Regions from separate parts of the Pseudomonas cistanchae genome, predicted to be linked through region 1. Evidence: predicted binding sites of a transcription regulator. Region 1 holds the regulator's gene; the other holds the start of a gene.
What was found. Region 1 encodes LexA, which represses DNA repair genes until DNA is damaged. Its sites were predicted from a motif close to CTGTNTNNNNANACAG; they were not measured.

Region 1 (4,240 bases):
GCAGCCTCATCGATCTGCACGCGGCATCTGACCGGAACGCGGGGAAACAACTGAAGAAGGTCGGCATTACGCAAGCGCACACAGCCGTGGGAGCGCGGTACACCCATGGGTTCGCTGTCAGGCGTGCCGTGCAGGTAGATGTAGCGGCGAAAAGTGTCGACCGCACCAAGGCGGTTGCGCCCCAGCTCACAGCCGCTGAGCCAGATGATGCGGCTGAGAATCCAGTCGCGACCGGGAAACTGCTGCGCCAATTCGGCCGTCCAGACCTCGCCGGTCCAGCGGCGCCCTCGCAACACCGCAGCGCTTGGCAATCCCTCGCCAATCTTGGCCCGCACATAATGCAGGCCGCGCGGCGTACAGCCGGAACCATTAAGTTCGCCAACGCCATTCAAGGCCGTGGAAACCGGCAGACGAAGCTGCAGCGCACCGTCGGCGAAGCCGTAGAGGCGCTGGTCGGCAATGGAGATATGGATAAGGTCGAGGGTGCACATGGGCGGCTAGCTTAGCGGATCACACCGACCAAGCCCACCCGTGGGCATCAAACCTTGGCGGGTGCCGCAGGGCTCTTGATGCGTGGTTTGAGCTGCGCGCTGGCAAGGGCTTCGTCATGCACACCGCTCTCCGAGCGCATACCTGCAGCCAGGAACGGCACCATCAAGCGCATCACTTGCTCGATTGAGGTATTCACCCCGAAGTCCGTTTCGGCCATGGCGCGCAGCGCCTTGATTCCCGACATGCTGAACGCAGCCGCGCCGAGCATGAAATGAACGCGCCAGAACAACTCCAGGGGGGGAATACGGGGCGCTGCTTCATGAACCAGGAGCATGTAACGGCGGAAAATCTTGCCGTACACCTCTTGCAGATACTTTCGCAGGTGCCCCTGGCTTTGGCTGAACGCTAAGCCAAGCAGACGCATGAAAATGGACAGATCGTTGCCGCTACGCGGCTTAACCTCCAATGCCAGTTCTACCAGCAATTCGAGCAGCTCTTCAAGGCTGAACTTGGTGCCAGGCTTGGCCTGCCTGCGGTCAAGCTCACGCTCGAGGCTGCTGCAGAACGGACCGAGAAAGCGGGAGAAAACCGCCTGGATGAGCGCTTTCTTGGAGCCGAAGTGGTAATTCACCGCCGCCAGGTTGACCCCGGCTTTGCCAGTGATCAAACGCAACGAGGTTTCAGCGAAACCTTTTTCGGCAAACAACTGCTCTGCCGCATCAAGAATGCGTTCAACAGTTTCCGACTGGGCCATGAATTCTCACCTAGCAAACACTCGTTTGAAACATACGTTTTAGCTGATCAACTTGTCAAGCCAAGCGATGCATCTTACCCAGGCCTCGGTTGCCCGACAAAAGCATTTAACGTTCTGCCTGGCACCTGCTCTGTGAATAGCCTGATCAACCTCTGCTAGCGATGGGACGGTGAAATCCCAACGAACCTGTTGCCAAGCAACCTTCACTGTATATAATCCCAGTCACTGTATAAAAAGACAGAGTTCCCATGATCAAACTGACGCCACGCCAAGCTGAAATTCTCGCATTCATCAAGCAATGCCTAGAAGACAATGGTTATCCGCCAACGCGCGCGGAGATCGCTCAGGCGCTGGGCTTCAAATCCCCCAATGCAGCCGAAGAACATCTCAAAGCCTTGGCGCGCAAAGGCGCAATAGAAATGACACCGGGCGCTTCTCGCGGCATTCGCATTCCGGGTTTCGAACCCAGCTCCGAGGAAGAAGGCTTGCCGGTCATTGGCCGAGTAGCAGCCGGTGCACCGATTCTGGCGCAGCAGCATGTCGAGGAATCCTGCCGCATCAATCCCGAGTTCTTTCATCCAAGGGCCGACTATCTGCTGCGGGTACGCGGCATGAGCATGAAGGACATCGGGATTTTTGACGGCGATCTGCTTGCCGTGCACACGACCCGCGAAGCCCGCAATGGCCAGGTTGTGGTCGCACGCATCGATGACGAAGTAACGGTAAAACGCTTCAAGCGCGAAGGTAATCTGGTGTGGCTGCTCGCCGAAAACGACGACTTCGCCCCTATCGAAATCAACTTGGAAGAGCAGGATTTCGTTATTGAAGGTTTGAGTGTCGGCGTAATCCGCCGCTGAGAGGAGGTTCTATGCAGTTCCAGCAGCCACTGAAACGTACCCAACTGCCGCTGTTCGATGGATTTCTTGCGAATACTGTCGCACCACTGCTTGATGAAGAGGCGATGCCGCTCTGGCAAGAGGAAGCCGTGGCCTTCAGCGAACTATCGCTGCGCGGCGCCGCTGGGCACTGCCTTACCCTTCTCGCACCCATTCTGCGCGAGCTGAGTCAGAACGACGATGCGCGGTGGCTTACCTTGATCGCACCGCCCGGCAGCCTGACTCAAACTTGGTTACGCGAAGCAGGGTTGAACCGCGAACGAATTCTACTGCTGCACCCGCGCGGCGAACAAAGCGCGCTGGATTTGGCGCAACAAGCGCTGCGGCTGGGAAAAAGTCATACCGTGGTGAGCTGGCTGCACCCGCTTGAGCGGCAGGCCCGCTTGCAGCTTGAGGCTGCAGCGCGACATGGCAAGGCGCAAAGTTTGAACATCAGCCTGGGCTGAAACTGAAAACGCACAAGGACCGTGCTATCGGTAGGACTGTATAGCTTTCACGCTTAATGCAGAACGTGCGGTTCATCGTCGTGTTCGAAATTGCCTTCCGCCAAACGCCCCGCCATCTGCACCCCAACATTGAGCATGGCCTTCGCCACCTCCACATGCTGGCCTTGCAAAAACGCTTTGGCGCCTTCGGAGAAATCCAGCACCACCAGCGACTCTTCATCTTCTGCACGACGCAGAGCGATGCGGCCATCAGGCAGTTCGACGATTTCCAGAAAGGACGTTGGCATAGTTGGCTCTCCACAAAGGGCCGGCATTGTAACAGCCGACCCGCTCTCACCCTAGTCCGCTGATCAAGCGGCCATTACCACTCGCTTAGGGTTTCGCGAAAGCGCTTGGCCAGAGCCTTCAGCTGCTGCCGCCAGTCTTCCAGGGTTTGCCTAGACAGAGGCTCTGCCGGTTCATCCAGATTTACTGCGCTGATCAATGGCGTTGCAGGGTCAGTCTTGCTGCTCTTGGCTGCTTGTGGCGGCTGGAACAACAACTGGTATGCCTCAAGCAGCTGAGCGAGCCATGTGTGTGGATGTTGCACCAGCTCGACCAATTCGCCCAGTTCCTGGCTCGGCGCAGCAGCCAACACCGCCTTGTCGAGAAAAGCCTCGGCACGCGATGCATCGCTACCAGGCAAACGGTAGTAGCCCGCTATTTCATGGCACAGCCCTAACAACGCGCCATACAAATGAAACAACGTCGCCTCGCGCTCGGCCTGAATCAGCGCTTGCGCATTCATCGCTCGAATCTCCTCAGCCTTGCGCCAGGACTCGAGGGACAAGCCCGCATAAAAGATCTTCTGATTGGTACGGGTATAGAGTTCGTTGGCCATAACGGTGCGCTCCACTTGAACAAAGCGACTAAAGGCGCCTACTGAGGTAGGCGCGGTGCACTCGATCAACGTTTGTCTTCGACCTTCCACTTGCCGCCATCGTAAAACGCGCGCCAACCGGTTGGTTTACCGTCTACTTCAGTCTGCACGTACTGCTCTTTGGTTTTGCGGCTGTAGCGAATCACCGCAGGAAGCCCGTCCGGGTCTTTCTTCGGGGCGTCGACCAGGAAGTGATACTTAGGATCGATCTCGGCCTTGTGCGGAATCAGCTCCATCACCAGAGGCGCGCGGGTTTCGCGGTTCTTCGGGAACTGACTGGCTGCAAGAAACAGACCGGATGCTCCATCGCGCAGAATGTAGGTGTCGTTGACCTTTTCGCACTTGAGCTCCGGCATCTTCACCGGGTCCATTTTCGGCGGCGCCGCTTCACCGCTTTTCAGCAGTTTGCGGGTGTTCTTGCACTCACTGTTGGTGCAGCCGAAGAACTTGCCGAAACGACCGGTCTTAAGCTGCATCTGGCTGCCGCACTTGTCACATTCCAGGCTCGGGCCTTCATAACCCTTGATCCGGTACTGCCCCTGCTCGATCTCATACCCCGTGCAGTCCGGGTTATTGCCGCAGATATGCAACTTGCGGGTTTCATCCAGCAGATAGGCATCCATGGCGGTCGCACAGATAGGGCAGCGATGCTTGCCGAGCAGAACACGGGATTCCGACTCACCCTCGTCGTCTGCGGCAATCTCATCGCCCGGGACCAGATTGAGCGTCGACT
Region 2 (4,240 bases), on a different contig from region 1:
CCCCAGACACGCCAACGCGGGAGCAAGCTCCCGCGCGGCGGATCGTACCAGGCGTGACTCGCGCCACGCCTGGCCAGAGCGGCATAAGCTTGCGCTTACTTGTTGTCTTTGACTTCTTCGAACTCGGCGTCGACCACGTCGTCAGTCGAGTCCTTGGCTTCTTCCGCACCGCCTTGAGCTGCGGCACCGGGCTGCGGTTGCTCGGCGTACATCTTCTGCGCCAGCGGCGTGGTAGTTTCGGACAGGGCATTCATCTTGGCGTCGATTTCAGCCTTGTCGTCGCCCTTGATCGCCACTTCCAGTTCGCCCAGCGCTTTCTCGATAGCTGCTTTCTCATCCGCGGTGGCCTTGTCACCCGCCTCGGTGATCATCTTGCGGGTGGCGTGCACCAGCTGATCGCCCTGGTTACGCGCGGTGGCCAGCTCTTCGAACTTGCGATCTTCCTCGGCGTTGACCTCGGCATCGCGCACCATCTGCTGAATTTCTTCCTCGGACAGACCGGAGTTGGCCTTGATCACGATCGACTGCTGCTTGCCAGTAGCCTTGTCTTTCGCGCCCACGTGCAGGATGCCGTTGGCGTCGATGTCGAAGGTCACTTCGATTTGCGGCACGCCACGCGGAGCCGGCGGAATTTCGGCCAGGTCGAACTTGCCCAGCGACTTGTTCTGCGCGGCCTGCTTGCGCTCGCCCTGCAGCACGTGAATGGTCACGGCATTCTGGTTGTCATCGGCGGTGGAGAACACCTGGGACTTCTTGGTTGGAATGGTGGTGTTTTTCTCGATCAGCGCAGTCATCACGCCGCCCATGGTTTCGATACCCAGGGTCAGCGGGCTGACGTCGAGCAGCAGAACGTCCTTCACGTCACCGGCCAGCACGGCGCCCTGAATGGCGGCACCCATGGCAACGGCTTCGTCCGGGTTGACGTCTTTACGCGCTTCTTTACCGAAGAAATCGGTCACCAGCTTCTGCACCAGTGGCATACGGGTCTGGCCGCCGACGAGGATCACGTCGTTGATCGAACCAACGTCGATACCGGCGTCTTTCATCGCGATGCGGCACGGTTCGATAGTGCGCTGAACCAGGTCTTCAACCAGCGCTTCGAGCTTGGCGCGGGAGATTTTCACGTTCAGATGCTTAGGACCGGTGGCATCCGCCGTGATATACGGCAGGTTCACGTCGGTCGACTGGCTTGAGGACAACTCGATCTTGGCCTTCTCAGCGGCTTCTTTCAGGCGCTGCATGGCCAGCGGGTCACCCTTGAGGTTCATGCCGCTTTCTTTCTTGAACTCGTCGACGAGGTAGTCGATCAAGCGGATGTCGAAGTCTTCGCCACCGAGGAAGGTGTCGCCGTTGGTGGCCAACACTTCAAACTGGTGCTCACCATCGACTTCGGCGATCTCGATCACGGAGACGTCGAAAGTACCGCCACCCAGGTCGTAAACGATCACGGTGTGATCGCCCTTGGCCTTGTCCATACCGTAGGCCAGCGCGGCTGCGGTCGGTTCGTTGATGATGCGTTTTACGTCCAGACCCGCGATGCGACCTGCGTCTTTGGTGGCTTGGCGCTGGCTGTCGTTGAAATAGGCCGGAACGGTAATCACCGCCTCGGTCACAGGCTCGCCAAGGTAGTCTTCGGCGGTCTTCTTCATTTTCTTGAGGATTTCAGCCGAGATCTGCGGCGGCGCCATCTTCTGGCCGTTCACTTCAACCCAGGCATCGCCGTTATCGGCCTTGGCGATCTTGTACGGCACCATCTTGATGTCTTTCTGCACGACGTCTTCGTCGAACTTGCGACCGATCAGACGCTTCACCGCGTACAGGGTGTTGTGCGGGTTGGTCACCGCCTGACGCTTGGCAGACTGGCCAACCAGAATTTCGCCATCGTTGGCGTACGCGATGATCGATGGCGTGGTACGCGCGCCTTCAGCGTTTTCAATAACCTTGGCTTTGCCGTTTTCCAGAATGGAGACGCAGGAGTTGGTGGTCCCCAGGTCGATACCGATAATTTTACCCATCTTCACTCTCCCGAAACTTTGATAATCCCGCCGCTGTGATGTGTCAGCCGCGGTAGCACTAAAACGCTTGACTGCTTAATGGGGGCGTCCCGAAAAATTTCAAGCCTGCTCGTCGATCGACGGCGGTGCATCGACCGGGGCCTTGCTGACCACCACCATCGCCGGGCGCAGCAGCCGACCATTGAGCAGGTAGCCTTTCTGAAACACCTTGAGCACGGTATTGGGCTCGACATTGGTGCTTTCCTGCATCGCCATCGCCTGATGGTGCTCTGCGCTGAAGGGCGCACCATGGGGGTCGATAGCTTCCAGCTGGTAACGCTTGAGGGTGTCGTGGAACAACTTCAGGGTCAGCTCCATGCCTTCGCGCACCGCCCTGATCGCCTCGTCGTCGGGGCTGGACAGTTCAAGGCCGCGCTCCAGGCTGTCCACCACCGGCAGCAAGTCGTTGGCGAATTTCTCCAAGGCGAACTTGTGGGCTTTTTCCACATCCTGCTCGGCGCGGCGGCGCACATTCTGCAGGTCCGCTGCCATGCGCAGCGATTGATCCTGCGCAGTAGCCAGTTGCTCTTCCAGCGTTTCCACGCGAGCAGCCAGGTCATCGCCCGATGCTGCTTGTGCTTCGGGATTCTGCGGATCCAGGGTCTGTTCGTCTGCCATGCGTTTCTCTCCTCAAAAAAATCGACGCGAGCCTCAACTTGCGTACCTGACGCCTATATGGGGGCAAAAACCAACCCTTCAAGGGCCGCCGGAGGATTGTCAGCCCATGAATAAACACTGTATAAATAACCAGACTTAAGAACTGGGAGGCCTCCCCATGCTGGTGCACCTGTCCGTACACAACTACGCCATCGTCGAACACCTCGACCTCGAGCTGGATGCCGGCATGAGCGTAATCAGCGGCGAGACCGGCGCCGGCAAGTCGATCATGCTCGATGCCCTCGGGCTGACTCTGGGCGACCGCGCCGACAGCGGCGTGGTGCGCCCCGGTGCGGACAAAGCAGACATCCTCGCCAGTTTCGATCTGGCTGATATTCCCGAGGCACGCGCCTGGCTGGCCGAGCGCGATCTGGACAACGACGGTCCGTGCATCCTGCGCCGCGTCATCACCGCAGAAGGCCGTTCGCGCGGCTATATCAACGGGGCACCCTGCCCCCAGGGCGACCTGAAGGCGCTGGGCGAGCTGTTGATCGACATTCACAGCCAGCACGAGCACCAATCACTGCTGAAGGCCGATACCCACCGCCGCCTGCTTGACGAATACGCCGGCAGCCAGGAACTCGCGCGCCAGGTTCAGCTCGCCGCGCAACGCTGGAAACAGACCAAAGCCGAGCTGGAGCGGATTGCCAATATCGGCGACGAACAACGCGCGCGCCATCAGTTGCTCAGCTACCAGCTGGAAGAGCTGGACAACCTGGCCCTGGGCGAGGATGAACTGGAGCAACTGGAGCACGAACACAAGAACCTTACCAACGCCGAAAGCCTGCTCAGCGCCTGCCGCCTGGTGATCGAACAATGCAGCGAAAACGACTCGGGCAACGTGCTCTCGGCGCTGACCAGCAGCCTGCATCGGCTTGGGGCCTTCCAGGGCCAGCCCGGCGCCTTGAGCGAAGCGACCAATCTCCTGGCCAGCGCGCAGATTCAGATAGAGGAAGCGGTTGGCGAGCTGAATCGCTTTCTCGACCATTTCGATGCAGACCCTGAGCGGCTGCAACAGATGGAAGAACGCCTGGATGCGATCTACACCCTGGCGCGCAAACACCGCATTCAGCCTAGCGAGCTGCTCGCCATGCAGCAGCAGCTGTTCGAGGAGCTGGAAAGCCTCAATGCCGACGACCAGGCCGCCGAGCGCCTCGGTGAAGAACTGGCCGCGTATGAGCGGCACTATCAGGAAAAAGCTGGCGAACTGAGCACGCTGCGTAACAACGCGGCCACCGAACTGGCCGCTGCGGTCGAGCGGGAAATGCAGAACCTGGGCATGCCCGGCGGGCGCTTCAGCATAAAGCTGAGCGCCAACAGCAACAGCGAACCGCACCCGCACGGCTTGGAGCAGCTGGAGTTTCTCGTCAGCGCCAACCCCGGCCAACCGCTCAAGGCGCTGGCCAAGGTCGCCTCGGGTGGCGAACTGTCACGCATCAGCCTGGCGATTCAGGTGATCACCGCACAGACATCGCGCGTGCCGACCCTGGTGTTCGACGAAGTGGATGTCGGCATCGGCGGCCCTACCG

Region 2: recN (DNA repair protein RecN) is a predicted target of LexA. The motif match lies at 2,790-2,805, and genes of this name have one in related genera.

The regions. Positions count from the first base shown of each region.
Region 1 covers NZ_JBTLWN010000003.1:215,598-219,837, forward strand. The annotation lists gene ACX0MV_RS11065 (L,D-transpeptidase) at 1-491, opposite strand, end outside; gene ACX0MV_RS11070 (TetR/AcrR family transcriptional regulator) at 539-1,246, opposite strand; gene lexA (transcriptional repressor LexA) at 1,495-2,103, shown strand; gene sulA (SOS-induced cell division inhibitor SulA) at 2,115-2,588, shown strand; gene ACX0MV_RS11085 (hypothetical protein) at 2,642-2,875, opposite strand; gene ACX0MV_RS11090 (DUF6586 family protein) at 2,950-3,468, opposite strand; gene topA (type I DNA topoisomerase) at 3,534-4,240, opposite strand, start outside.
Region 2 covers NZ_JBTLWN010000007.1:241,136-245,375, reverse strand. The annotation lists gene dnaK (molecular chaperone DnaK) at 96-2,015, opposite strand; gene grpE (nucleotide exchange factor GrpE) at 2,115-2,672, opposite strand; gene recN (DNA repair protein RecN) at 2,830-4,240, shown strand, end outside.